Regions from separate parts of the Pantoea sp. X-Soil-MYKO-1289 genome, predicted to be linked through region 1. Evidence: predicted binding sites of a transcription regulator. Region 1 holds the regulator's gene; each other region holds the start of a gene.
The links. Region 1 encodes Fur, which represses iron uptake genes when iron is present. Its sites were predicted from a motif close to ATAATAATGAGAACNACTATCAA; they were not measured.
Positions count from the first base shown of each region.

Region 2: AC6I7Z_RS16760 (isochorismate synthase) is a predicted target of Fur. The motif match lies at 5,139-5,161, and genes of this name have one in related genera.
Region 3: AC6I7Z_RS20280 (TonB-dependent siderophore receptor) is a predicted target of Fur. The motif match lies at 1,414-1,436, and genes of this name have one in related genera.

Region 1 is NZ_AP036004.1:1,250,045-1,259,615, reverse strand. Features, by position in the region: gene pgm (phosphoglucomutase (alpha-D-glucose-1,6-bisphosphate-dependent)) at 1-366, opposite strand, end outside; gene seqA (replication initiation negative regulator SeqA) at 392-943, opposite strand; gene ybfF (esterase) at 1,194-1,958, shown strand; gene ybfE (LexA regulated protein) at 2,114-2,389, shown strand; gene fldA (flavodoxin FldA) at 2,524-3,054, shown strand; gene fur (ferric iron uptake transcriptional regulator) at 3,409-3,852, shown strand; gene AC6I7Z_RS06005 (hypothetical protein) at 3,913-4,308, opposite strand; gene glnS (glutamine--tRNA ligase) at 4,545-6,212, opposite strand; gene nagE (N-acetylglucosamine-specific PTS transporter subunit IIBC) at 6,376-8,406, opposite strand; gene nagB (glucosamine-6-phosphate deaminase) at 8,738-9,538, shown strand.
Region 2 is NZ_AP036004.1:3,514,164-3,523,734, reverse strand. Features, by position in the region: gene cgtA (Obg family GTPase CgtA) at 1-219, shown strand, start outside; gene AC6I7Z_RS16780 (hotdog fold thioesterase) at 259-675, opposite strand; gene dhbA (2,3-dihydro-2,3-dihydroxybenzoate dehydrogenase) at 679-1,437, opposite strand; gene AC6I7Z_RS16770 (isochorismatase family protein) at 1,437-2,288, opposite strand; gene AC6I7Z_RS16765 ((2,3-dihydroxybenzoyl)adenylate synthase) at 2,306-3,922, opposite strand; gene AC6I7Z_RS16760 (isochorismate synthase) at 3,933-5,111, opposite strand; gene fepB (Fe2+-enterobactin ABC transporter substrate-binding protein) at 5,289-6,254, shown strand; gene entS (enterobactin transporter EntS) at 6,249-7,499, opposite strand; gene fepD (Fe(3+)-siderophore ABC transporter permease) at 7,644-8,633, shown strand; gene fepG (iron-enterobactin ABC transporter permease) at 8,630-9,571, shown strand, end outside.
Region 3 is NZ_AP036005.1:184,320-193,890, forward strand. Features, by position in the region: gene AC6I7Z_RS20280 (TonB-dependent siderophore receptor) at 1-1,324, opposite strand, end outside; gene AC6I7Z_RS20285 (ABC transporter substrate-binding protein) at 1,712-2,599, shown strand; gene AC6I7Z_RS20290 (amino acid ABC transporter permease) at 2,596-3,522, shown strand; gene AC6I7Z_RS20295 (amino acid ABC transporter ATP-binding protein) at 3,515-4,276, shown strand; gene AC6I7Z_RS20300 (molybdopterin-dependent oxidoreductase) at 4,301-6,583, shown strand; gene AC6I7Z_RS20305 (MmgE/PrpD family protein) at 6,594-7,895, opposite strand; gene AC6I7Z_RS20310 (iron-containing alcohol dehydrogenase family protein) at 8,164-9,237, shown strand; gene AC6I7Z_RS20315 (LLM class flavin-dependent oxidoreductase) at 9,277-9,571, shown strand, end outside.

The DNA.
Region 1 (9,571 bases):
AGCTGGCGTCGGCGTGTAGCCGTTGTCCTGCTGCACGATGACGTCTACGCCGTTGGCGGCCAGCACTTCCAGCACCGACAGAATCGCCGGCTCAGAGAGCGCGTGCGTATCTTTACCGACATAGCAGGGTCCGGTAATGCCGTTTTTCTTGCGCTCTTCCGCGATGGCCTGCGCGATCGCCAGAATATGGTGCTCGTTAAAGCTCTGGCGTCCTGCGCTGCCGCGATGCCCGGAGGTGCCGAATTTCACCGCATGGTCCGGATTCGCCACGTCGGGCTGCAGGACATAATACTGTGATGTTAACTGTGCAACGTTAATCAAATCGCTCTGCTGGGCGGGTTGCCCGGCACGGGGGTGACTGGCCATTGGCGCTTCTCCCTGACGCTTCAGTTTAAATGGTGCCGCAAACTTTCTCTGCCAGCTCCTGCGGGAACTGCATTGAGACCATGATGTGTTCCACCATGCTGCATTTACGGCCGGTATTGGTATTGGTGATCACCCAGTACGGCGTGCCGGGGACATGCTTCGGCTTCGTATGGGTGCCATTTTGCAACAGCGTTTGCTCGTCGCCCGCAAAATAGACGCGAGTACGGCCCTGCAGCGAGGCAGTGGCTTCAGCAAACGCCGAAGGATCAAGACGATAGAGGGTTGAGAGAACCATCATAAAGCGATTGACCGCTTTCTTCTGTTCGGCATATTCGTCGGACAGCAGCAGCTCACGCACGGCGCGCACGCGATCCTGCGGGCGGTTTTCCGCGCGCACCGGCTGGATCGTTTTTTGCGCCGCCTCGCCAGCGGCTAACGGCGCCGCTGCCGCAGGCGCGCTTTGACCGGCATTAAATTTTAGCATCCGCCGTAAAATGTCAGAGGCGCTCTCGCCGATATGTTGCGTGTGGCTGGCGATATAGCGGTAGAGGTCTTCGTCAACTTCAATCGTTTTCATCTTTTTCCGTACGGTTTCGACTCGTGACAGAACCACGCCAGCCTGAAAAACGCCGTTGCAACACTCGGTTGTTCGCGGAGCGGGCGGGTTCTAACATAAGGATTATAAAGTTAAATCCAGGCGGGCTGATAGCCTTCGCACGCTCATACGGCAAAAGTCGGAATATGCCCTAAAGCCTGCCGTGTCGTCGCGCCTGGAAAGGTGAAAGCATGATAACCTAACCCAAGGTCCCCATCTTAAGAACTTTGCCATGATTTTAAATGCTCGTCTGCAAACTGACCAATCAATCGCTGATTCCTTGCCCATCCTGCTTATTCACGGCCTGTTCGGCAGTCTGGATAACCTCGGCGTGCTGGCGCGCGGCCTTAAAGACGCAGGCCCGCTGATACAGGTGGATGTGCGCAACCACGGCCTGTCGCCGCGCGCCGACGAGATGAGCTATCGCGCCATGGCGCAGGATATGCTCGACACCCTGGACGCGCACCAGATCGATCGCGTCGCCGTTATCGGCCACTCGATGGGCGGAAAAATTGCCATGGCGATGAGCGCGCTGGCGCCGCAGCGCCTGGAAAGGCTGGTGATGATCGACATCGCGCCGGTGGATTATCAGACGCGACGCCACGATGAGATTTTCGCCGCCATCCGCGCCGTTAGCGACGCAGGCGTGCGCCAGCGCAGCGAGGCCGCGCAGGTGATGCGCACGCATATTAAAGAAGAAGGCGTTATCCAGTTTATTCTCAAATCGTTTCAGGATGGGGAGTGGCGCTTCAACGTTCCGGCGCTATGGGAAAATTACGCTACAATATCTGGCTGGGAAGCGGTGCCGCCCTGGCCGCATCCTGCGCTCTTTATACGCGGCGGCGACTCGCCCTATCTCGACAACCAGCATCGCGACGCGCTGCTGCGTCAGTTTCCCGCCGCGCATGCGCACGTCATCAGCGGCGCCGGCCACTGGGTGCACGCCGAGAAACCTGATGCCGTATTGCGCAGCGTCCGCCGCTTTTTTGCGCTTTAAAAGCAAAAGCTTGCCGTTCGCGGTTTAGCATTGGCGTCATCACTTCGGCTGGAGTATGATGGCGCGCTAAATTTTGCCGCTGCTCATTTTTTTGCCGCGGCAATGGCCCATTTCGTGATAAACGCGCCTGCTCGCGCCGCTAGTTTTACTAACCCATGGCAAAAGAACACACTGACCGCACCACGCTGGATCTGTTTGCAAACGAGCGTCGGCCCGGTCGACCGAAAACCAGTCCGCTCTCGCGTGATGAACAGCTGCGCATCAATAAGCGCAATCAACTGAAACGTGACAAAGTGCGCGGGCTGCGTCGTGTCGAACTTAAAATGACCAGCGAAGCCGTGGATGCGTTAAACACCCTGGCTGAGCAGCGCAATATCAGCCGCAGCGAACTGATTGAACAAATGCTGCTGGCGCAACTCAAACTGGGCTGAATAGCGTAAAGCGCACGCAGAAGCAAATGGAGCGGCTTTTCGAGTTCCGCCCTTTTGCCCGCTCTGCTATCATTCGCTTAATTGTGCGCTCTGCGCATGCACTCATTATCAGGATTTAAGAGGTTATTTACCCCATGGCAATCGTAGGCATCTTCTTTGGCAGCGATACCGGCAACACCGAAAACATTGCAAAAATGATCCAGAAACAGCTGGGCAAAGAGGTTGCGGAAGTGCACGACATTGCCAAGAGCACGAAAGAAGATCTCGAGGCGTTCGATATCCTGCTGCTGGGCATTCCGACCTGGTACTACGGCGAAGCGCAGTGCGACTGGGACGACTTCTTCCCAACGCTGGAGGAGATCGATTTCAACGGCAAGCTGGTGGCGCTGTTCGGCTGCGGCGATCAGGAAGACTACGCGGAATATTTCTGCGACGCGATGGGCACCATTCGCGACATTATCGAGCCGAACGGCGCGGTGATCGTCGGCCACTGGCCGACCGAAGGCTACCATTTCGAAGCCTCTAAAGGCCTGGCGGACGACAAGCACTTCCTCGGCCTGGCGATTGACGAAGATCGTCAGCCGGAACTGACCAACCAGCGCGTCGAGGCCTGGGTTAAGCAGATTTATGATGAGCTGCAGCTGCAGGCGATCATCGAAGCCTGATTACCCACATACTCAATGTGGGCGCTGGCTCACATTGAGTTAAAGGTTTTTCCTATAGAAATAATAGCTACAGTTTTTTAACTTTTATCTCTGATTCTGTACAATACCCACATCGGTTATCTGCTTATTTCTTCCGCGAGGTCAGGAAGTTAGCGAGATGATAACGAACCTCCTGCATTTCTCCGCCCGGCGCCGTTACGCATCTTCTTACAGCCCGTGTTGATTTCAGGCGTTTCCCTCGGTTTTCATTTCAAAACTTCACCTCTATAATGAGACGCAAATGAGAATAGACACCGAACGACATTCAAGGCAAGGCGCCTCAAGTAACCAGCAAAGTAACAGGACAATATCCGCATGACTGACAACAATACCGCATTAAAGAAGGCTGGCCTGAAAGTCACGCTGCCCAGACTTAAAATTCTGGAAGTGCTTCAGGAACCTCAGTGCCATCACGTCAGCGCGGAAGATCTGTATAAACGCCTGATTGATATGGGCGAAGAGATTGGTCTGGCTACCGTTTATCGCGTACTGAACCAGTTTGACGATGCGGGCATCGTTACGCGTCACAACTTCGAAGGCGGGAAATCGGTTTTCGAACTGACTCAGCAGCATCATCACGATCACCTGATCTGCCTCGACTGCGGCAAAGTCATCGAATTCAGCGACGAATCGATCGAATCACGCCAGCGAGATATTGCTACCCGTCACGGCATCAAGCTGACGAACCATAGCCTCTATCTCTACGGACACTGCTCGCTGGGCGATTGCCGCGAAGACGAAACGCTCCACGATCAGTAAAGATGTGCGCTATGCAGTAATGCTAAAAGCCGGTCTGCGTACCGGCTTTTTTTATGGCCGTCAGGCGACCAGCGTTTCGTGCAGATAGCGCCAGCGGGGAATTGAGGTCGTGCAGTCGAGGATCGCCAGCGAGATGCGCGCCTGATCGCTGCCGTTCATCATCTGCAGCTCGCGATATTGAATAGTGACCTCATCTTTGCCCTGAGAGATCACCGCGTGCTCGCTGGTGGCAATGCGCATGCCTTCGCGGCGCCCCTGTAACTGCCGAAACAGCTCTTCGGTTTGATTTAAATCGAGTAGCCGCCCCTGCGGCGTCACCATGCGGAAATCGGGATGGAAGTGTGAAAGCAGCAGATCGAAGGTATCGTCTTCGCCTGAAGGCTGATTGAATATACGTTCGATTAACTGATGTAAAACTACCACGCTGTGTTTTGCTTCCTGACCAAGAGCCGTCATCATTTTTCCTTTTTATGCCCGCATAGCCTCTTCAAAGAGCGAATAGCCTACCTGAAAAAATGAAATTCACATCTGTAAATTGATTAATTTTCGTTAACTCAGACAACGCCCATACTGGTCCGACAAGTAGTAATTGTTTGTTACAGAACAAAAAATTGCCTTGCGGCTGATTGCAGCTATAAAAAAGGGCGATTGCTCGCCCTGTAGTGATTTTATCATGCCGTTAATGCAAAAATTTAATCGCCGATTTTTGCCCAGGTGTCGCGCAGGCCCACGGTGCGGTTAAACACCAGCTGGTTGGGACGCGAATAGCGGCTGTCGGCGCAGAAGTAGCCTTCACGCTCAAACTGATAAGGCGCTTCCGGGCTGGCGTTCTGCAAACCTGGCTCGACGAATCCCTGACGAATTTCCAGCGAGTTCGGATTGATGGTGGTCAGGAAATCCTCTTCCGCGCCAGGATTCGGCACGCTGAACAGGCGATCGTAAAGGCGGAATTCCGCCGGCAGCGCGTGGTCTGCGGAGACCCAGTGGATCACGCCCTTCACCTTGCGGCCGTCAGCCGGATCTTTGCTCAGGGTATCGACGTCGCAGGTGCAGTAGATGCAGGTGATATTCCCCTCTTCATCTTTTGCCACACGCTCGGCGCGGATCACGTAAGCGTTGCGCAGACGCACCTCTTTGCCCAGCACCAGACGTTTGTACTGCTTATTGGCCTCTTCACGGAAGTCAGCGCGATCGATCCAGACCTCACGGCCAAACGGCACGTCGCGGGTGCCCATCTCCGGCTTGTTCGGATGATTTGGCATGGTGATGATTTCGTTATGGCCGGCCGGCAGGTTCTCAATCACCACTTTCAGCGGATCGAGCACCGCCATGGCGCGCGGCGCGTTTTCGTTCAGATCGTCGCGAATGCAGGATTCCAGCGACGCCATCTCCACCACGTTATCCTGTTTGGTGACGCCGATACGGCGGCAGAACTCGCGGATAGAGGCGGCGGTGTAGCCGCGACGGCGCAGGCCCGAAACGGTCAGCATGCGCGGATCGTCCCAGCCTTCCACCACGTTTTCGTTGACCAGCTGCGTCAGCTTGCGCTTCGACATCACCGCATATTCGAGGTTAAGACGCGAAAACTCATACTGGCGCGGATGCACGGGTATAGAGATGTTATCCAGCACCCAGTCATAGAGGCGACGGTTGTCCTGGAACTCCAGCGTACAGAGCGAATGGGTAATATTTTCCAGCGCATCGGAGATGCAGTGGGTAAAGTCATACATCGGATAGATGCACCACTTTTTGCCGGTCTGGTGATGTTCGGCGAACTTAATGCGGTAGAGCACCGGATCGCGCATCACGATAAAGCTGGACGCCATATCGATTTTGGCGCGCAGGCAGGCTTTACCCTCGGCGAATTCGCCGTTGCGCATTTTTTCGAACAGCGCCAGGTTCTCTTCGACGCTGCGATCGCGATAGGGGCTGTTTTTGCCCGGCGCGGTCAGGGTGCCGCGATATTCGCGGATCTCTTCCGGCGTCAGTTCGTCGACATAGGCCAGACCTTTATTGATCAGTTCAACCGCGTAGTGATAGAGCTGATCGAAGTAATCTGAGGAATAACGAACGTCACCACTCCACTCAAAGCCCAGCCACTGCACGTCGCGCTTGATGGACTCGACGAACTCCATATCCTCTTTAACCGGATTGGTGTCGTCGAAACGCAGGTTGCACTGACCCTGATAGTCCTGAGCGATGCCGAAGTTCAGGCAGATCGATTTAGCATGGCCGATATGCAGGTAGCCATTGGGCTCAGGCGGAAAACGGGTATGCACGCTACTGTGCTTGCCGCTCGCCAAATCTTCGTCGATGATCTGACGAATAAAGTTAGTTGGGCGGGCTTCAGCCTCACTCATCTCTCAATCCTCAATACGTATAGCGGGTGGTTTGTACCACGAAGTAACGGAGTATGATCCACAAAGCGTCGAAGGGAAACAACCGGTTTGTTAAGGCGATAAAACGAAAAAAGGCAGGAATTGCTTCCTGCCTGCTTTTTTTTACGGCGATGCGCTCAGGGGCTTAGCCTTTTACCTCGTAAAGCGGGGTTTCGCCAGCCACCACCGGGCCGGTCGCCAGCAGCGTCAGCCCGGCGAAATCTTCGCTGTTGCTGACCACAACCGGACTGATCATCGAACGCGCGTTGGCGTTGAGGAAATCGAGATCCATCTCCAGCACCGGCTGACCCGACGCCACCGTCGCGCCCTCTTCCACCAGCCGGGCAAAGCCTTTGCCGCCCAGCGCCACGGTGTCGAGGCCCATATGCACCACGATTTCAACGCCGCTGCTGGTTTCCAGGCAGAAGGCATGGTTGGTGTCGAAGATTTTCACCACGGTGCCGGCAACCGGCGCCACCACGGTTTTACCGCTCGGCTTGATCGCCAGCCCTTCGCCTACCGCCTTGCTGGCGAAGGCTTCGTCAGGCACCGCTTCCAGCGCGACCACGTCGCCGCTCACCGGCGCCATCAGCGTCACGATGGTTTTGGTCTCGCGATTCAACGCTGCCTGCGGTTTTGCCGCCGGCGCGGCAGGCGCTGCTGAAGCGCCGCCCGCGGAGGCGACCGGCCCTTTCGTCAGCACTTTTTTCATTGCGGTGGCGATACTTTCCGCCTGGGTGCCGACAATCACCTGCACGCTCTGTTTATTCAGGCGGATAACGCCGGACGCGCCCAGATGTTTGGCGACGGACTCATTGACCTGCGCCGAGTCTTTTACGTTGAGACGCAGACGCGTGATACAGGCGTCGATGCCGGTCAGGTTGTCGGAGCCGCCGATGGCGCCGATATAGCGACGCGCCAGCGATTCGGTCGCGCTCTCGCCGTTGTCGGTTGTGTCGACGTTAACGTCGTAGCCGTCCGTTTCGTCGCCCGCTACCGCCAGCTCGCGGCCCGGCGTCATCAGGTTGAACTTCTTAATCGTGAAGCGGAATACCACATAGTAAAGCGCAAAGAAGACGATGCCCTGCGGGATCAGCATCCACCAGTGGGTCGCCAGCGGGTTGCGGCTCGACAGCACCATATCCACCAGACCGGCGCTAAAGCCGAAGCCGGCGATCCAGTGCATGCTGGCGGCGATAAATACCGAGATGCCGGTCAGCACCGCGTGGATGACGTAAAGCACCGGCGCGACGAACATAAAGGAGAACTCCAGCGGCTCGGTAATGCCGGTGAAGAAGGCCGCAAAGGCCGCAGCCAGCATAATACTGCCGACTTTAACGCGGTTTTCCGGACGCGCGCAGTGATAGATCGCCAGCGCCGCGCCAGGCAGACCGAACATCATGATTGGGAAGAAGCCCGCCTGATAGCGCCCCGTGATGCCGACAATGCCGGTGCCGTTAGCGATTGACTGCGCGCCGCCGAGGAATTTAGGAATATCGTTGATGCCCGCGACGTCGAACCAGAACACTGAGTTAAGCGCATGATGCAGGCCGACCGGGATCAGCAGACGGTTAAAGAAGGCGTAGACGCCCGCGCCGACCGAGCCCAGCTTCTGGATATGTTCGCCAAAGCTCACCAGTCCGTTGAAGATCAGCGGCCAGATGTACATCAGAATGAACGCCACCGCGATCATCAGAAAGGAGACGAGGATAGGCACCAGGCGTCGTCCGCTGAAGAAAGAGAGCGCTTTCGGCAGTTCGACATGGCTAAAGCGGTTATAGACCTCCGCGGAGATAATGCCCACCATAATGCCGACAAACTGGTTTTCGATTTTGCCGAAGGCGGCAGGCACCTGATCAAGCGGTATTTTTTGGATCATCGATACGGCTGCCGGCGAGCAGAGCGTCGTCACCACCAGAAAACCGACGAAGCCGGTCAGCGCCGCCGCGCCATCTTTATCTTTTGACAGCCCATAAGCCACGCCGATAGCAAAGAGTACGGACATATGCTCAATGATGGCCGCGCCTGATTTTATCAGCAGCGCGGCGAGCGCGTTGCTTGCGCCCCAGGCGTCCGGGTCAAGCCAGTAGCCGACCCCCATTAATATTGCCGCTGCCGGCAGGGTCGCCACCGGCACCATCAGCGCGCGGCCAACCTTTTGTAAGTAACCTAACATTTGTCCTTTCCCCCTATGAGACTAGCTTGTCGCCCTGCGCCGCTTGCTTTTTATTGTCAGCCGCAGGGGTTGATTGACACTACACTTCACGTTGCGCAGTGTAATGACAAATTAATTCGCCTCGCAAATTATACGCGTCTCTTCTGTGATAATTATCACCAAAAAGCACCGTTAACTGCCGAGACGTCTGGCGAACGAACCCAACTTATTTTATGATGAAAAATATCAAGACGCAGCGATCGCGTGCTGAAATCGTTTCACGCCTTAACGTGATAATGACCGCCGCGATAAGTGCGTCGTCCCCTTTTCTTTTCTCAGAATGAGGTGAAACATGCGACTTATACCTTTGGCTACCCCTACGCAGGTCGGTAAATGGGCGGCCCGTCATATCGTCAACCGTATCAATGCGTTTAACCCTACCGCCGACCGTCCCTTCGTACTGGGTCTGCCGACAGGCGGCACGCCGCTGGAAGCTTACAAGCACCTTATCGAGATGCACAAAGCGGGCCAGGTCAGCTTTAAGCATGTGGTGACGTTCAATATGGACGAATATGTCGGCCTGCCGAAAGAGCACCCGGAAAGCTATCACAGCTTCATGTACCGCAACTTTTTCGATCACGTTGATATTCAACCAGAAAATATCAATCTTCTGAATGGCAATGCGCCAGATATTGACGCAGAATGTCGCCAGTATGAAGAGAAGATTCGTGCGCTGGGCAAAATTCACCTGTTTATGGGCGGCGTCGGCAACGACGGGCATATCGCCTTTAACGAACCGGCTTCTTCCCTCGCCTCGCGCACCCGCATCAAAACGCTGACGCACGACACTCGCGTAGCGAACTCGCGCTTCTTCAACGGCGATGTGGATCAGGTGCCGAAATATGCGCTGACCGTCGGCGTCGGCACGCTGCTGGATGCGGAAGAGGTGATGATTCTGGTGACCGGCCATGTCAAAGCGCAGGCGCTGCAGGCCGCCGTAGAAGGCAACGTCAACCATATGTGGACCATCAGCTGCCTGCAGCTGCATGCGAAATCGGTGGTGGTATGCGACGAACCCGCCACCATGGAACTGAAAGTGAAAACCGTTAAATATTTCCGCGAAATGGAAGCGGAAAATATGAAAGGCGTGTAAGACGATGTTGTAAATGCCCGCCGCGAGGCTCTG
Region 2 (9,571 bases), 2.3 Mb from region 1:
CAGGGCGTGCAGGATCTTTGCTGGGACGTGATGAGCTTCATCAACGCCAACCCGAAAGAAGCGGAAGAAGAAGAGAAGAAACCCGAGAAAGTCGAGTTCATGTGGGATGATTACCACCGTGAAACGATGGAAAGCGTGGTTGAAGAAGAAGATGAAGAGTGGGATGACGACTGGGACGAGGATGACGACGAAGGCGTCGAAATCATCTACCAGCGTTAATGCCGGAGAAAAGGGACAGCGAAAGCTGTCCCTTTTTCGTTACCCCAGCACCGCCACCGTCAGGCGCGACGAGCAGCAGAGCTGGCCGCGCGCGTTGCGGATGTCAATCTGCCACACCTGATTGCGTGAGCCGATATGCAGCGGGCGGCAGGTGCCGCGCACTTCGCCGCTGGAGACCGCGCGGTGATGGCTGGCGTTCACCTCAATGCCCACCACGCTTTTGCCCTCTTCGGTGCAGAGATAGCCGGCGATCGAGCCCATCGACTCCGCCAGCACCACCGACGCGCCGCCGTGCAGCAGGCCGAAGGGCTGATGGGTCCGCGCATCGACCGGCATAACCGCTTCCAGGTAATCGTCGCCGATGGCGGTAAAGCGAATGCCGATATGCGCCACCAGCGAGTTCTCACCGATAGCGTTCAGCGCGTCGAGATCGGTCTCGCGTTTCCAGATCGCCATCGGTCAGGCTCCCAGCGTCGCGCCGCCGTCCACCACGATATCCTGCAGCGCAACGTGGCTGGCAAGATCGGAGGCGAGGAACAGCACGTTGTGGGCGATCTCCTGCGGCGTGGCGATCTTCCGCAGCGGGATCCCCAGCTTATATTGATCCGGGAAGCCGTCGATCATCTCCTGCTCGGCGGTCGGCGTATGCCACAGGCTGCGCTGCATCTCGGTATCGGTCGAGCCGGGCGAAACGATATTGCAGCGCACGCCATAGGGCGCCATCTCCAGGCCGACCGTCAGAGTCAGGCTGCGCAGCGCGGCTTTCGAGGCGCCGTAGGCCGACATGCCGATGCGCGGCGCGTGCGCCGAGTTAGAGGCGATAGAGACGATGGCGCCTGCACGCTGCTGGCGAAACACCGGCAGCGTCTGCTGAAACATATTGAAGGCGCCGCCGACGTTGACCGCCAGACAGGCCTGGAAATCCGCGGCGGAGATCTCGTCAGTCGCGCCGATACGCAGGATGCCCGCGCCGTTCACCAGCACGTCGAGGCGCGGCTGCTGCGCCAGCAGACGCTGGCACGCCGTTTTCACCTGTCCGGCATCGGCCACGTCGAGCGTATGGCAGGCGAAAGGGTAGTCGATGTCGTGAAAGCGCAGATCGAAGCCCTGCACCTGCGCGCCCGCGGCGTGAAACGCGAGCGCGGTGTGGTAGCCGATGCCCTGGCCTGCGCCGGTCACCCAGACCTGTTTACCGCTGAAGTCGAAGCGCTGGCTCATTAGGCAGGCTCCCGTGACAGCAGCGCCCACCAGCCGTCGATGGTGGGGTTTTTCGCCAGGCTGACGAAGTCGATATCGCCGTGCGCCTGCCGCCAGCGCGCCGCCAGCGCCATCATGCGCACGGAGTCGAGACCGTAGTCGATCAGGTTCTCATCATCTTCCGGCACGTCGTCATCTTCCAGCAGCGGCAGCACCAGCGCGCGCAGATCGTCCTTGCTGAGCGGCAGCGGCATCAAATCTGCGGTCATCACCACTTTGCCGCTGCGTCCGGCGGTATAGGTCAGCGCCATCATATGTTCCTCGCGGCTAAAGTCCGCCAGCGCATCCGCCACCATAAAGGGCTGGATGTTGCGCATAAAGGCATCGGTCGCGGTGGTGAGACAGCCGATGTGGGCGTACACGCCGGTGATAATCAGCTGATCGCGTCCCATCTCCTGCAGAATCGACTCCAGCGGCGAGCGGACAAAGGCGCTGTAGCGCCACTTGGTCAGCACCTGATCCTCGGCGTCGGGCGCCAGCGCGTCGACAATCTTCTGCTGCTCGGGATGCTTGTTCAGGCCCGGCCCCCACATATCGTTCAGCAGCGCGCGATCTTCATCGCTCTGCTGGTTGGGCTGCGCGGTATAGAACACCGGGATGCCCTGCGACTTGCACCAGGCGCGCAGGCGGGCGATGTTCTCCACGACCTGATTAACCAGCGGGCTGTTTTCGCCCCAGAAGTTAAGAAAGTAAGCCTGCATATCGTGAATCAGCAGGGCGGCGCGCTGCGGCTCCAGCGTCCATTTCACCTTGTTGGCGGGCAGCTCGGCGGCGGCGGGCAGCGAATATGAGGTCAGTTTTGGAATAGCCATAAAATCTCCGGAACAGGTCAGGCTTGCGCTGGTTGATCGGCAAGCTGTTGGCGCAGGCGTTTTTTGTCTACTTTGCCGACGGGCGTCAGCGGCAGTTCATCCACGCAGGTAATGCGATCGGGCAGTTTATATTCGGCGACGCCCAGCTCGCGCAGATGGCGGCGCAGCGCCACCGGCTTGAGCGGCTGGCGCGCCACGATAAAGGCGCAGCTTTTTTCGCCCATCAGCTCGTCCTGCATCGACACCAGCGCCGCATGGATCACATCTGCATGGCGCTGCAGCAGGTTTTCGATCTCCTCGGCAGCGATCTTTTCGCCGCCGCGGTTGATCTGATCTTTCTCGCGCCCCTGCACGGTGATGTAGCCCTGCGGGTTAATCTCGATCAGATCGCCCGAGCAGTAAAAGCCGTCGGCGTCGAAGCTGGCGGCGTTGTGCTCCGGGCTTTTGTAGTAGCCGCGGAAGGTATAGGGGCCGCGCGTCATCAGGCGGCCGATGGCGCCGGTCGGCAGCGGATCGCCGTTCTCGTCGGCTACCCAGACCTCATCATCCGGCGAAATCGGGCGGCCCTGAGTCGTGAGAATGGTGCGCTCGTCGTCGTCGAACCGGGTGTAGTTCACCAGCCCTTCCGCCATGCCGAACACCTGCTGCAGCCGGCAGCCGATCTCGCTCTGAATGCGTGCCGCCAGCGTTTCGCCCAGTTTGGCGCCGCCGACCTGCATCCGCTGCAGCGACGCCAGCGCCTGGTTGCTGCCCCATTCCTGAATCGCCTGCAGCCACAGGCTGACGGCGGGCGGCACCAGGCCGGTGTCGGTAACCTTGTGCTTTTCGATCAGCGGGAAACAGTTGGTCGCGCTGGGATCCTCGGCCAGAATCACCTGGCCGCCCGCGTAGAAGACGCCGAGCGCGCCGGGGGAACTCATCGCAAAGTTATGCGGCGCGGGCAGGGCGATCAGATAACGCGTGTCGGCGGTGACCGCGCAGATCTCGTCGCTGGCGCGGATGCTGTAGTAGTAGTCGTTGTGGGTGCGCGGAATCAGCTTCGGCGTGCCGGTGCTGCCGCCGGAGAGCTGGAAAAAGGCGACTTCGTCGGCGGCGGTCGGCGTCGGCTGGAAATCGCCCGCGCCTTCGGCCATCAGCGCTTCCAGGCTGTTTTCCGGCTGGCTGTCGTTGCGCAGGATCGCCTGCCGCAGCGACGGCTGCGCGGCGCGCAGCGCGTCGACAAAACTGTCGTCGGCGAACAATGCATGGCGGCGATCGGCGATCAGCAGCGCAGGTTCGATCTGCGCGGCGTAGGCCTGCAGCTCGGTGCGCTGGTGGCTGAACAGCGCGTAGACCGAGGCGACGCCCAGCTTGAACAGGGCGAAAACGGTGACGTAGAAGTCGGCGACGTTGCCGAGCTGCACCAGCGCGGTGTCGCCGTTTTTCAATCCGCGGCGCTGTAGCGCGGCAGCGAGGTTGTCGCTGCGCTGCGCCAGCTGACGGTAGCTCAGCCGCAGATCGCCTTCAATAACGGCGATGGCGTCGCTGTTTTCATGACGCGCCAGGATATCGGTCATCGGCACATCCAGCCAGTAGCCTTTCTCGCGGTAGCGTGCCGCCAGATCGTCTGGCCAGCGATGGTAAGGGATCGACATGGTATTTCCTTTATTGCAGTCCAAAAGCGCGCAGCATGGTGTCGAGTTTGACACCGGTCTCGCGCCATTCTGATTCCGGTTGCGAATCCGCCACGATGCCCGCGCCGGCGAACAGGCGCACCCGCGCGCCATGCACGGTGCCGCAGCGGATAGTGACGACCCATTCGCCGTTGCCCTGCTCGTCGCACCAGCCGACGATGCCGCCGAACAGACGGCGATCGAACGGCTCCAGCGTCTGGATCAGCTGCTGCGCGCGCCTGTGCGGGAAGCCGCTCAGCGCCGGCGTCGGATGCAGCAGACAGGCGAGCGACAGCGCGTTCTCCTGCTCGTCGAGCGCTTCGCCGTCGATCTGCGTCGCCAGATGCCACAGCGTGGCGGTGGTCAGCAGAGAAGGGGTAGCGGGCACCGAGAGCAGGCGGCTGCGCGGCTGCAGCACCTCGCGCATCGCGTCGGTCACCAGCTTGTGCTCGTGGCGATCTTTCGCCGATTGCATCAGGGCGTCGCCCGCGGCCCTGTCGCGCTGCGCGTCGGCGTCGCGTCGCGCGGAGCCGGCCAGCGGGCAGGAGCTAAAATCACGCCCCGCTTTGCGCAGCATCAGCTCCGGGCTGGCGCCGACCAGCGAACCGCCCTGCGGCAGCGGCAGATGAAAGTGATAGCTGTTTGGGTTCTGCGCCACGATGCGCTGCATCAGCGCGGCGATATCGACCGGCTGCTCCGTCACGATATCCATCAGGCGCGACAGCACGACTTTATCCAGCTCGCCGCGCTGCGTAGCGGCCACGGCCTCTGCCACCATGGCGGTAAACACATCGTGCTCCGGCATAGCGGCGCGGCGGCGCACCTGCGGCAGCGGCGCCTGAACGGCGGGCAGCGCAGCCTGAAGATCGGCGCGGTTAAAGACCTGATGCGATTCCGGAATAAACAGCGCGGCGGGCTGCGTGACGTCGAAGGGGATGGCGCCGACCAGGATCGGATGGGCGATGCCCTGTTTTTTTGCGGATGCGAAGTGGCGTCGCAGCTGCTGTTGAAAGTCGCCGTTCAGCGCGTCGCCATCGGTCGCCGGCGTGGCGATCGTGGTGTAGCAGCCTTGCGTAGCGATACTGCGCCACGGGGATGTGAAGATAAATCCCCGGCACAGCGCGGAGAAATCCTCCAGCAGGGGATTTCCAAACGTCAACGTTTCCACCATAATTTTCACCTATAAATGATAAGATAACTAATAATGATTATCATTTGTATTGTGGTTCTGTAACCTACGTTGATTAGGCTGGAGTGTCAATAAATTCGCGGCATTGAGCGCGCGATCTCAGCGTGATGCGTAAGGGCGACAGAAGGTTGTCTTTCAGTAAAAGGTGGGCTGAATCTTATGTTTAAGCGGATTTTTACCACGGTGGCGGCGCTGGCCTTCGTCACCGTCCTGGCTAATTCTGACGCGCATGCCGAGGAAGGCTGGCCGCGCACGCTGCAAGGCGCCAGCGGCAGCGTCACGCTGGAAAAAGCGCCGCAGCGCATCGTCTCCACCAGCGTCACCCTGACTGGCTCGCTGCTGGCGATCGACGCGCCGGTCATCGCCAGCGGGGCGACCGCGCCGGGCAGCCGTCTGGCGGACGAGCAGGGCTTTTTCCGTCAGTGGAGCGACGTCGCAAAGCGTAAACATCTTAAGCGGCTCTATATCGGCGAACCGAGCGCCGAAGCGGTGGCCGCCGAGGCGCCGGATCTGATTATCGTCAGCGCGACCGGCAACGACTCCGCGCTTAAGCTGGTGGATCAGTTCTCGGCTATCGCGCCGACGCTGGTGGTGAACTATGACGATAAAAGCTGGCAGCAGCTGGTGACGCTGCTCGGTGAAGCGACCGGCCACGAGGCGGAGGCGGCGGCGCGCGTAAAGGCGTTCGATGCGCAAGAGGCGGCGCTGAAGCAGAAAATCACGCTGCCGCCGCAGCCGGTTTCCGCGATGGTGTTTAACGGCGGCGGCCGCGCGGTGAACCTGTGGACGCGCGAATCAGCGCAGGGCAAGCTGCTGGAGCAGCTCGGCTTTACGCTCGCCGTGCCGCCTGCGGATCTACAGCAGACGCACAGCATGGGCCAGCGCAAAGATATTATTCAGCTCTCCGGCGAGAACGTCGCCAGCGGCCTGAACGGCAACAGCTTCCTGCTGTTCGCCGCGGAGGAGCAAGGCGCGAAACAGCTGATGCAGAATCCGTTCCTGGCGCAAACCGCGGCGGTGAAGCAGCAGCAGGTTTACGCGCTGGGCGCCGACACTTTCCGTCTTGATTACTACAGCGCCAGCCATCTGCTGGCGCGTCTGGAGCAGCTGTTCGTTAAATCATAACGCCTCTTCCGCCAGCGTCGGCGCTGGCGGTTGATAGCGTCGCAGCTTCGCCATCAGCATCCACATCACGCCGCCCAGCAGCGCCGCGCCGAAGCCGAACAGCGCGGCGGCCTGCTGCGGCAGCAGCCATGACCCCAGCGCGCCGATCATCGCCGCGCCGATCGCATCGCCGGTGACGTTCTGCGCCGTCCACAGGCTGTTGATGCGTCCCAGCAGCGCATCGGGCGTCAGCGACTGAATCAGCTGGTACTGCACCAGGCTGTTAACGGCGCTGAAGTAGCCGAACGCCGCCAGGCAGGCGAGCCCGAGGGCGAACTGCGGCATCAGGCTGAAGGCGCCAAGCGCGAGGAAAGCGGCGACGGCGCTGGCTAACATCACTTTGCCAGGCTGCGGCGTCTGCGCCAGCCGTCCGCTGGTGAGCGCGCCCAGCGCCGCGCCGAGCGGCACGGCGGCGTACATCAGGCCCAGCTCATCGAGGCTGACCTGCCAGTGCGGCGCCAGCGCCGGATAGAGCACGCGCACCGCGCTCGCCAGGGTGACCAGCGCGCCGATCAGCGCCGCCATGCCGACCAGCGGCGCGGCAAACAAGAACTGTACGCCGCTGGCGAGCGCCCGCAGCGGATGCTCGCGCGGCTGCGGTGGCGGCGGCATCACGGGCAGCCGCAGCAGGGTCAGCACGGTGAGCAGCGTGCCGAGCGCGGCGAGGCCGTAATTCCACGCCGCGCCGCCGTGCGCCAGCACCAGACCGCCGACGGCGGGCGAGAGAATGGCGCCGAAGCGCACCGTCAGCATGGTAATCGCGCCCGCCTGCATCAGGTTTTCGCGTCCCACCAGCGCCGGCGTCGCCGCCAGCAGCGCCGTCACGCCAATCGCGCCGAAGAAGCCGTCCCACAGGCCGAGCAAAAAGACCGCGCTGACCGATGGCGTCGGCAGCGAGGCGTTAACCGCCAGCGCGACGAAGCCGAGGCCGCAGGTAGACCGCGCGATCAGGATCAGCCGTTTGCGCTCGTAGCGATCCGCCAGCACGCCGCCGGTCAGCAGTCCGACGAACATGCCCGCGCCCGCCAGGGTCACCGCCAGCCCGACCAGCGCGGGCGAGCGGGTCAGCTGCTGGATCTGCACCGGCACGGCAATCGCCAGCATGCCAAGCGCGACGATAGAGATAAAACGGGCGATAAAGACGGCGCGAAAAGCGGAATGCGTCTTCAACAGGCTGAGGTCGATGAGATGGGAGGGTTTGTTCATTGCTTCGCCTTTTGCTGCGGTTTTCCTCGCGATGGTCGAGGCGAATCATGGTAACATACAAAAATACGAGTAATAACGATAACAAGTATCATTATCAAATTGACGCGTTCGCTGCGTCAGTGAACAGTGAAGGTTCGGAACGTTATGCGCCAACTCTCCGCAATAGCCGCTTCAGGGATGCTGCTGTTGCTCCTGATCGCGCTCAGCCTGATGCTCGGCGCTAAATCGATCGCCATTCATGATGTTTACCTTGCCCTGACCACCCGCTGCGGCAGCGCAGACTGTATTATCGTGCGCGAGGCGCGACTGCCGCGCACGCTTGCCGGCCTGCTGGCGGGCTGCGCGCTCGGGCTGGCGGGCGCGCTGATGCAGAGCCTGACGCGCAATCCGCTCGCCGATCCCGGTATTCTTGGCGTTAACGCAGGCGCAGGTTTCGCCGTGGTGCTGGGCATCGCCCTGTCTGGCGCTGATTCGCCCGCCGACTGGCTCGGCTTCGCCTTTGTCGGCGCGCTGCTGGCGTCGCTGCTGGTGGCGCTGACCGGCGCGCTCGGCGGCGGCCGCGTCAATCCGGTGCGCCTGACCCTGGCGGGCGTGGCGCTCGGCGCGGTGCTGGAAGGGTTGACCTCCGGACTTTCTCTCCTTAATCCCGATATTTACGACCATCTGCGCTTCTGGCACAGCGGCTCGCTCGATATCCGCAGCTTTGCCGTGCTGCGCGCTACCTGGCCAGCGGTGGCGGTCGGCGCGCTGATCGCGCTGCTGCTGGCGCGCGCGCTCAATACCCTGAGCATGGGCGGCGATCTGGCGACGGCGCTCGGCACGCGCGTGGCGCGTACCCAACTGCTGGGGCTGCTGGCCATCGCCCTGCTGAGCGGCGCCGCCACGGCCGCCGTCGGCCCCATCGCCTTTGTCGGGCTGATGACGCCGCATCTGGCCCGCTGGCTGTGGGGCAACGATCACCGCTGGATGCTGCCCGGCACGCTGCTGATCACTCCCTGTCTGCTGCTGGCCGCCGATATTCTGGGCCGCCTGATGGTGCCGGGCGAACTGCGCGTCTCGGTGGTCACCGCGCTGCTCGGCGCGCCGATGCTGATTGTGCTGGTGCGCCGCAAGCTGGGGAGAGGGCAGGTATGAGTCGGGCGATGATGCACGCCATCTGGCTGCTGGCGGCCTGCGCGCTGCTGGCCTTTTTCGGCGTTACGCGCGGCGCGCTGCCGGTGACGGGCGCGCAGCTCTGGCAGTTGTTCAATGGCGAAGCGGCGCGCAACGTTCAGCTGATCGTGCTGGAGTGGCGGCTGCCGCGCGTGGCGATGGCGCTGCTGCTCGGCGCGGCGCTTGGGGTGAGCGGCGCGATTTTTCAGTCGCTGCTGCGCAACCCGCTCGGCAGCCCCGATATTCTCGGCTTCAACACCGGCGCCTATAGCGGCGTGCTGGTGGCGCTGGTGCTGTTTCAGCAAAACAGCGAGGCGATGACGCTGGCGGCGCTGCTGGGCGGCGTGCTGAGCGCTGGCGTGGTTTATCTGTTTGCCTGGCGCAACGGGGTAGAGACCTTCCGGCTGATTATCGTCGGCATCAGCGTGCGCGCGCTGCTGATGGCGCTCAACGGCTGGCTGATTATCAGCGCCTCGCTGGAGGCGGCGCTCAGCGCCGGGCTGTGGAGCGCTGGATCGCTTAACGGCATCAGCTGGGCGAAAACCGCGCCGGCGGTCGCCGTGCTGGCGGCGGCGCTGCTGCTGACCGCGCTGCTGGCGCGGCGTATGCGCCTGCTGGAGATGGGCGACGACACCGCCTGCGCGCTGGGCGTACCGGTGGAGCGCAGCCGGCTGTGGCTGATGCTGCTCGGCGTGGTGCTGACCGCCGCCTCGACCGCGCTGGCCGGCCCCATTTCGTTCGTCGCCCTGCTGGCGCCGCAGATCGCTCGTCGCCTGTGCGGCGGCATCAAAGGGGCGCTGCCGCTGGCGGCGCTGTGCGGCGCGCTGCTGCTGCTGGCGGCGGACTATGCGGCGCAGCATCTTTTTCTGCCGTATCAGCTGCCGGTCGGCGTGATTACCGTCAGCCTTGGCGGGCTTTAT
Region 3 (9,571 bases), on a different replicon from region 1:
CGCCGAAGCTGTTGTGGTAGTCGAAGCGGATGCCGGGAATAACCTCGGTCGAGTCGGTCGCGGCGATATTATCCTCGAAGTAGAGCGAGCTGAGGGTCGCGCTGTTCTTGCTGCTGCGATCCGCTGCGTTGCCGCTGACGCCGCCGATATTAACGCCCGCCTGGTTGGCGGCCTGCATCGAGGCGGGATCGTTCAGCTTGTCATGGTTCCACTCCGCGCCCAGCGTTACCGTCTGGTCGCGCAGCCAGTCGAGCGGGAAGTTAATCTCCGCGTTGCCGCGGTAGCTCTCCAGTCGGCTGGTGGCGAATTTATCGCTGTTGATCATGCCCTCCACGCTGCCGCCGGAGCCTTCCTGCAGGCGCGTGTTATTGGTTTTTTCGTAATTGAACGTCAGCTTCGACAGGCCCCAGTCCCAGATGCCGTTGTGCGCCAGGCCGTAAGACTGGCGGTAAAGACGGTTGGTTTCACTGCCGACCAGCGACTCGACCAGGCCGTTGGCGCTGTTATTGCCGTTGCTGTTTTGCGTGTCGCCGGCGTAGATATTGCCCTGACGGCTGTAGCCGTATGAGAAATCAAGGATCTGCTCTGGGGTGATCTTCCAGGAGAGCACGCCATTGATATCTTTATTACGCACGCCTTCGCGACCCGCGGCATAGGAGCCGTTCTGCGCGGTATTAATGTCCCAGGCGTCGGCATCGGTTTTATTGATGTTGCCATAGAGGCGCATGGTCAGCGCGTCGCCCGCCAGCGGCCCGCTCAGGCTGAAGTTGGCGCGTTTGGTGGCGCCCTCTTTGCTGTCTTCGGGCTGGTTGGTAAACAGCGAAAGGGAGCCGTGCCAGTCGTTGGTGGGTCGTTTGGTAATAATATTCACCACGCCGCCCGCCGCGCCGGAGCCGTAGCGCGCCGCCGCCGGGCCGCGGATCACCTCGATACGCTCCACCATTTCCGGCGGCACCCAGTTGCTGTCGCCGCGCGAATCGCGCTCGCCGCGCCAGCTGTAGCGCACCGCGTTGCGTGAGGAAACCGGCACGCCGTCAATCAGAATCAGGGTATTTTCCGGCCCCATGCCGCGAATATCGATCTGACGATTGTTGCCGCGGCTGCCGCTGGCGCCGTTGCCGGTCAGATTGACGCCGGGCATTTTACGGATGATGTCGGAGAGATCGTTCACCGGCGGGCTTTTTTCAATATCTTTGGCGGTAATGGTGGAGACGCCGGGCTGCTGCTTGAGTATCTGTTCGGCGGTGACCAGCATCGTCTCGTCGTCAGCCAGCTTTTCCGTCTCTTCCGCACCGACGCCGGTGGCGCTCAGCATGCCGACCATCAGCAGGGCGCAGGGGCGCTTTCTGAAATCTACCGTTACATTCACTTAAACTTTCTCCCTGATACGTTAACGAGTGTAAGTAAATGCGCATGATAGTGATAATGATTCTCATTGTATAGTTGGCGTCAGCATATTTACATTGCTGGACAATGGGTTAAAAAATGGGCGACGCGTTACGCGCGTAATGAGCCAGGGTTTTGTCAGCCGTTCAGAACTTCCTCAGAGGCACGCCGCGCTAATGCCTGTTTCGGCAATGCTTAGCGTTTTTTCGCATTTGTTAAGCCTGCCTCTCCTCCTTGAGAATAAAGCCGTCTGGCCGTTTAGATACTTATCTACTTTTCCCGCAAGGGATTTTATTTGATCAGGAGAAAGATCCCCGTGAAACTCATGCAAGGCGTCACCTACATCGCTTTCGCTCTGGCCGCGCAGGGCGCGATGGCCGCCGACACCTCGGTGCCGACCGACAGTTCACTGCATGTGCAGGCGGATCCCGCGCTGAAAAGCCTGGTGCCTGCCGCTATCCTGCAGCGCGGCTATATTGTCGCCGGGACAAACCCCAACACGCCGCCGACCACCTTCTATAAAGAAGACAATAAAACCCTGGCCGGGCGTGAAATCGACGTGATGAACGCCGTCGGCGAACGGCTTGGCGTCGCGGTGCAGTGGCGCGACACCGGCGGCTTCGACAATATCATTCCCGGCCTGAAAACCGGCCGCTACGATGTGGCGCTCTCCAACATCAACGCCACCCAGGCGCGCCTGAAGCAGGTCGATTTCGTCGGCTACTACAACGCCAGCCGACTCGGCATTATCTCGCTAAAAAGCGCCAGCATCGCGCCGTTCACCACCTTCGACGCGGTCTGCGGCAAAGAGGTCGGCGCGGGGGCAGGCACCACGCAGATCACCCGTCTGGAAGAGGCGAGCAAAGCCTGCGAAAGCGCAGGCAAGCCGCCGATTAAAATCGCCGTTTTCCCGGATCGTCCGGCTGGCGTACAGGCGGTGGTCAGCGGGCGCGTGCCGATGTTCTTCGGGCCTTATGAAGGACTGACCTGGCAGGTGAAACTGATCAAGCCGCTGACCATGAGCGGCGAGATCAGCGTCAACGACGCGCCGGTTTCCGTGGCGTTCCCGAAAGATTCACCGCTGGAGCCTGCGGTGCAGGCGGCGCTCAATTCGCTGATCAAAGATGGCAGCTACCAGAAGATCCTCGATCGCTGGGAGATCGGCTTCGGCGCGGTGAAAGAGGCGAAACGTAATCAGGAGATCTTCCAGTGAATCCAGAACCGCATCGCGCTGACGAGCTGCGCATCGTCGGCAAACGCTACTATGGCCGCTGGCTGAGCGCGCTGCTGGTGCTGCTGTGCGTGGCGGCGATGGCCCACTCGATGATCAATAACCCACGCTTCGAATGGGGCGTTATCGCCGACAACTTTACCGAAGCGTCGATTCTGCAGGGCGTTTTGATGACCCTGCAGCTAACGGCGATTTCGGTGGTGCTGGGGTTCGCCTTCGGCACGGTGCTGGCGCTGATGCGCCTCTCCTCGAATCCGGTGCTGGTGGCGGTAAGCTGGGCTTACACCTGGTTCTTTCGCGGCGTGCCGATGCTGGTGCAGCTGTTTCTCTGGTACAACATCGCCGCGCTCTATCCCACGCTCTCTCTGTCGCTGCCGGGCGTCGGCGAGCTGTGGAGCGCCCAGTCCAACGCGCTGGTCAGCCCGTTCAGCGCCGCCGTTATCGCGCTGGTGATGCACCAGTCCGCCTACGCGGCGGAGATCGTGCGCGCCGGCATCCAGAGCGTCGGCAACGGGCAGCTTGAGGCGGCGCGCGCGCTCGGCTATCGCCCGGCGCAGATCTTCCGCTTCACCATTCTGCCGCAGGCGATGCGCGCCATTCTGCCGCCGGCAGGCAATGAGGTGATCGGCCAGCTAAAAACCACGGCGGTGGTGTCGGTGATCTCGCTGCAGGATGTGCTCTTTTCCGCGCAGATCATCTATCAGCGCACCTATGAGGTGATCCCGCTGCTGCTGGTGGCGACGCTCTGGTATCTGCTGATGACTTCGGTGCTGTCGATCGGACAGTTCTACGTCGAACGCTATTTCTCGCGCGGCGTAGCGCGCGGTCAGTCGCGCACCCTGTGGCGCAGTTTGCTCAACGGCTTTACCCCGACGCGCAGCGAAAGGAGTATCACCCATGGCTGAGGCAATCGCCCTGCGTAACGTGACCAAACGCTTTTCCGGCGTCACCGTCCTCGACGAGGTCGATCTCGATATTCCGGCCGGTTCGGTGACGGTGATCCTTGGGCCGTCCGGCTCGGGCAAATCGACGCTGCTGCGCTGCATCAACCATCTGGAAAAGCTGGATGGCGGCACTATCCGCATCGGCGGCGAGCTGGTGGGATACCGGCAGAAAGGTCAGGCGCTGCATGAGCTGAGCAGCGGCGAAGTGGCGCGCCAGCGCCGCGACATCGGCATGGTGTTTCAGCAGTTCAATCTCTTTCCCCATCGCACGGTGCTGCAAAACATCGCCGACGCGCCGATACGCGTGAAAAAGGCGCCGCGCCAGCAGGCGCTGGAAAAAGCGCGCGCGCTGCTGCAGCAGGTCGGGCTGGCGGGTCGGGAAGAGGAGTGGCCGCAAAATCTGTCGGGCGGACAGCAGCAGCGCGTCGCCATCGCCCGCGCGCTGGCGATGGATCCTGGCGTGCTGCTGTTTGACGAGCCGACCTCGGCGCTCGATCCCGAACTGGTGGGCGAGGTGCTGCAGGTGATTAAGCAGCTGGCGCACTCCGGCATCACCATGGTGATCGTCACGCACGAGATCGGCTTCGCGCGCGAAATCGCCGACACTCTGGTATTTATGGAGAGCGGCCGGATTGTTGCCGCCGGGCCGACGCAGCAGGTGCTTGACGATCCCAGCAACGGGCGCGTGCGCAACTTCATCGCAACGGTGCTTTAGGCGCCATTTCTCCGCAGGACGACCATGACCGACACTATGCACAGCGCCCACTGGGGCGCATTTCGCGCGCGCCGCGACGGTGACAGCCTGACGATTACCCCATTTAGCGCCGACCCCGATCCCAGCCCGCTGCTGGCGAACCTGCACAACGCGCTCGCGCATCCGGCGCGCGTGGCGCGGCCGATGGTGCGGCGCGGCTGGCTGGAGAACGGGCCGGGCCCCGACGCGCGTCGCGGCCTGGACAGCTACGTGGCGGTGAGCTGGGAAGAGGCTTACGCGCGGGTAGCGGACGAGCTGCGGCGCGTCGGCGAGCGTTACGGGCCGGCCGGCATTTTCGGCGGATCTTACGGCTGGTCGAGCGCCGGACGCTTTCATCATGCGCAAAGTCAGGTGCACCGCTTTCTGAATACCGTAATGGGCGGCTATGTGCGCTCGGTTAACAGTTACAGCTCCGGCGCGGCCTCGGTGCTGCTGCCGCATATCGTCGGCGATATGAACGAGATTGCGCGGCGCGGCGTCAGCTGGGAGACGATCGCCGAGCACAGCGACGTGGTGCTGGCGTTCGGCGGACTGGCGCTGAAAAATTCTCAGGTGGCGAGCGGCGGCCTTAGCGAGCACACCGAGCGCGGCTTTATGCAGCGCGCCGCCCGACGCGGCACGCGCTTTATCTCCGTCAGCCCGCTGAAAAGCGATCTACCCGATGAAGCGGGCGGCGAATGGCTGTCGCTGATCCCCGGCACCGACGCGGCCCTGATGCTGGCGCTGCTGCATGAGCTGACCACGCAGGGCCTGACCGACGACGACTTTCTGGCGCGCTATACCCACGGCTGGCCGACGCTCAAAGCCTACCTGCTGGGCGAAGAGGACGGCATTACGCGCGATGCCGACTGGGCCGCCGCTCTCTGCGGCCTGCCTGCGGCGCAGATCCGCGCGCTGGCGCATGCGCTGCACGGCAAGCGGGTGTTGATCACCGTGGCGCACGCCCTGCAGCGCGCGCAGCATGGTGAACAGCCGGTCTGGCTGGGACTGGCGCTGGCGGCCGCGCTGGGGCAGCCTGGCCTGCCCGGCGGCGGCTTTACCTATGCGCTCGGCGCGCTGGGGCACTACGGTAAACACCATAATCTGGCGAGCTTTCCGGCGCTGCCGCAGGGTAAAAACGGCATCGACCGCTTTATTCCAGTGGCGCGCATCGCCGATATGCTGCTGCATCCCGGCGAAAAATTTCACTATAACGGGCGTCATCTGACCTATCCCGACATTCGGCTGGCCTACTGGGCGGGCGGCAACCCGTTTCACCATCATCAGGATCTGGCGCGGCTGCGTCAGGCCTTTTGCCGCCTCGATACGCTGATCGTCCATGAGAGCGCCTGGACGGCCAGCGCGCGCCACGCGGATATCGTGCTGCCCGCCACCATGACGCTGGAGCGTGAAGATGTCGGCGGGGCGCCGACCGACCGCCATCTTATCGCCATGCAGCCGGTGGCGGCCCCGTACGGCGAGGCGCGGGATGATTACCAGATTTTCAGCGAGCTGGCGCGGCGCCTGGGACGTGAGGCGGCCTTTACCGAAGGGCGCGACGCGCGCGGCTGGCTTGAACATCTCTATGCGCAGCTGCAGGAAAAGCTGGCGGCGCATCAGGTAGGGCTGCCCGATTTCGCCGCCTTCTGGCGGGAAGGCGTGGTGACGCTGCCGCAGCTGCAGGATGGCGGCCGCATGATCAATGCGTTTCGCGCCGATCCAGCGGCCCATCCGCTGCCGACGCCCACCGGGAAGATTCAGATCGCTTCCGACGCCATCGCCGGTTTCGGCTATGAGGATTGTCCCGGCCATCCGGTCTGGCGCGCGCCGCGCGAGCAGCCCTCTGCAAACTATCCTTTCTGGCTGATCGCCAACCAGCCGGCGACGCGCCTGCACAGCCAGCTCGATTTTGGCGACTACAGCCGCAGCGGCAAGCGCAACGGGCGCGAGGTTTGCAGCCTGCATCCGCTGGATGCGCAGCGGCTGGGCATCGGCGATAACGACGTGATTGAGCTTTACAACGCGCGCGGGCACCTGCTGGCGAGCGCCGCGCTCACCGAGGCGATCAGGCCCGGCGTGGTGCGGCTGCCGACCGGCGCCTGGTACGATCCGGTCGATCCCGCCGCGGCGCGGCCGCTCTGCCGTCACGGCAACCCCAACGTGCTGACGCAGGATATCGGCACCTCAGCGCTGGCGCAGGGCTGCACCGGCCAGATTGCCGTGGTGAACGTCAGAAAATATATCGGCGACGCGCCGCCGGTCGCCGCCTTTACGCCGCCGCAAGGCTAAGCGACAGTCGCTACAGCGCGGCGATCAGCGTCTGCGCCAGGCGGCGCAAATCCTCATCACTGCGCAGCGCGCTGCAGGCCAGCAGCGCAGGCTGCCCGTCCAGCGCCGCGCGCAGCTTGCCGGCGACGTCCACCGGCGTCGCCAGCGACTGCTGACGGGTGCGCCGCTGGCGCAGCTGCGTGCCGTCGTGGAGAAACAGCGTCACCTCATGGAAGCGCAGCCCAGGATTGATGGCGTCTGGCGGCGCATCCGCGTCGGGCTGGCGCGCCACCTTCGCCGCCAGCGCCATAATCTGCGGATTGACTTCGCCTTCGGCAAAGTCCGCCATGCGCAGGTCGCCGTAAATCAGCATGGCGGCGATGACATACTCCAGGCTAAAACGCGCCTCAATGCCGTTTTTCGGCTGGCGCACCGAGGCGGCGATATCGCCGCCGGGCGGAAAGGCCACGGTTATGCGATCGATAGCGCTCAGCAGCTCTGGTGTCGAACCGCTCCAGCGCTGGCGGATCTCGCGCGTCGCCTCCGCCGCGCTGTGCGTGCCGGCGCAGGTGGCGAAGGGCTTGAACTCCAGGCCCGGCGCGACGATGCGCCAGGGCGCGCCCCAGTTTTCCAGCAGCTTTTCAGGCTGCGCCTCCCGCGCGCTGCCCAGCGAAATAAAGGCCTCCAGCACGCCCTCCGCCTGCCCGTCAAACCCCGCCAGCGCCAGCTGCGTGGCGCGCACCGCGCGCTCGGCGGCGAAACCGGCGTGCAGCGGCTTCACCGCCGAGCCGAACTGGGCGCGCAGGCCGCTCGCCTCGGTGGCGGCGATGCCGAGCAGCACCGCGGTCTGCCGTGCGTCCGCGCCGCTAAAGCGCGCCAGCGCGGCGGCGGCGGCCAGCGTGCCGAGCGACGCGGTATTGTGGTAGCCGAGCGTGTAGTGGCTCTGCGTCATCGCCAGCCCGAGCCGGCCGGCCATCTCCACGCCGATGATAAAGGCGTCAAGAAAGCGCGCCGCGTTAAAGACGTTGTTCTCCGCCGCCCACGCCAGCAGCGCAGGCAGGATCACCACGCTGGGATGGCCGCGAAAGTCGGCGTGAAAGTCGTCATAGTCGAGCGCGTGCGCGGCGTAGCCGAGCAGCAGCGCGCGCGAGGCCGGGCCGCTGTCGCCGTAGATCGTTTTCAGCAGCGGCAAGCCGCTGTCCGGCGCCTGTTGGTTGAGTATCGGCCAGCCTACGGCGAGAAAATCCTGCACCCCTTCGCGTGCGCGCTGGCGCGCAGTCGGGTCAGGTTGGGAAGCGCTAATCAGCTGGCTAAGCTGCGCGGTGAGGTTCACGGCGTCGCCGCCAGATAAGGGAAAAAACGCATCGTCATCTCCGAACGAAAAAGCAGAACCCAGAGGGTAGCAATAAAGGCGCCGCGCTCTATATCTGAAATATCGCTAAGCTAATGCGAATTTGTAGAGAGGCGAGGCGGTATAAGGCGTTGCTTAAATTAGCGTTTGTCGTACTATGCCCTGCATACGCCACGCGCATGGGCAACCTTATTAACCCTCTGTTTACCCGACCTTTTTAGCGGGCAGCAGATCCACAGCAGGATAAGTCGTGTTAGCCATCAAATCGCCGCAAGCCTATCTACAGCAGGCCGGGATCCGCGCGCGGGCCGGAGAGCATATTCGTCCCATCGCCACCCATCTGCGCATTTTTTCCTCGCCGCGCGCCTGGCAGGCGGTGAATCCCGAACTGACTCAAAGCCTTGAGAGTCAGGGCATCCGCTGGCAGCTGGAGCTGCTCGAGGGTGAATGCACCGACGAGGCGATTAGCCAGCTTCAGGCCAATACGGCGCAGCAGGGCGCGGAGGCGATTCTGGCCGTCGGCGGCGGGCGCGTGCTGGACTGCGCCAAAGCGGCGGGCGATGGGCTGGATAAGGTCGCGGTGATCAACTTTGCCACGCTGGCCGCCACCTGCGCCGCCTGGTCGCCGGTGGCCATCGTCTATAACGCGCAGGGCGCGCATCTGCGCAGCCAGCCGCTGCGCAATATGCCGGCGCTGGTGCTGGTGGACAGCGAAATCATCGCCCGCAGCGACGTGCGCTACCTGAAAGCGGGCATTGTCGATGCGCTGGCCAAGTGGTATGAGTTTCGCCCCTATCAGCGCCATAATCCCGACAGTCTGGCGCTCGACCTGAAGGTCATGGCGGCGCAGCGCGCGGTGGACGCTTATCGGCAGTGGGGCGACGAGGCGGTAGAGGCCAACCGGCAACGCCAGGTGACCTTTGCGCTGGAGCGCATCATCGACGCGAATATCGTGCTGGCTGGACTGGCCAACAGTATGCGCGATACGCTACCGACGCCCGGCTACGCCCACGCGATCCATAATCGCCTGACCGGCCTGCCGGAGCTGCATCACTGGCTGCACGGCGAGAAGGTCGGCTACAGCCTGCTGGTTCAGTCTTTTATGGAGCAGGGCAACGGCGAACCGGACCCGGCGCTGGTGGCGCTGCTGCGGCGCTTCGACGCTCCGCTGAAGCTGCCCGCACTGGCGGGCGATCGCGCGGCGGCGCTGCATCGTCTGGCCGCTGAAGTGCGTTTTCCGGCCGCCAGCGCGGCGCGTCTGCCGTTCGAGGTTTCGCCCGCGGCGCTGGAGCAGGCGCTTATCGCCACCGATCATTTTTCATAGCCGCCTGAAGACGGCTCTTACTGCAATCAGGGAAATAATATGGACAGTTCATCTGCAAAAAATCGTCTGCGTCTTGGTCTTTTCGTTCAGCCGGTAGGGCATCACGTGAGCGGCTGGCGCCTGACCGAAGAGCTGGGCGCGCCGACCGATATCGACTGGCTGATTCGTCTGGCGCAGAAAGCGGAAGCGGGACGTTTCGACCTCTTTTTCGTCGGCGACGCGCTGGCGACCAGCATGTATCGCCTGCCCTCTACCATGGCGCGCCTCGAGCCGCTGACCATGCTGTCGGCGGTGGCGGTCAATACTCGCCGTATCGGTCTGGCCGCCACCGCAT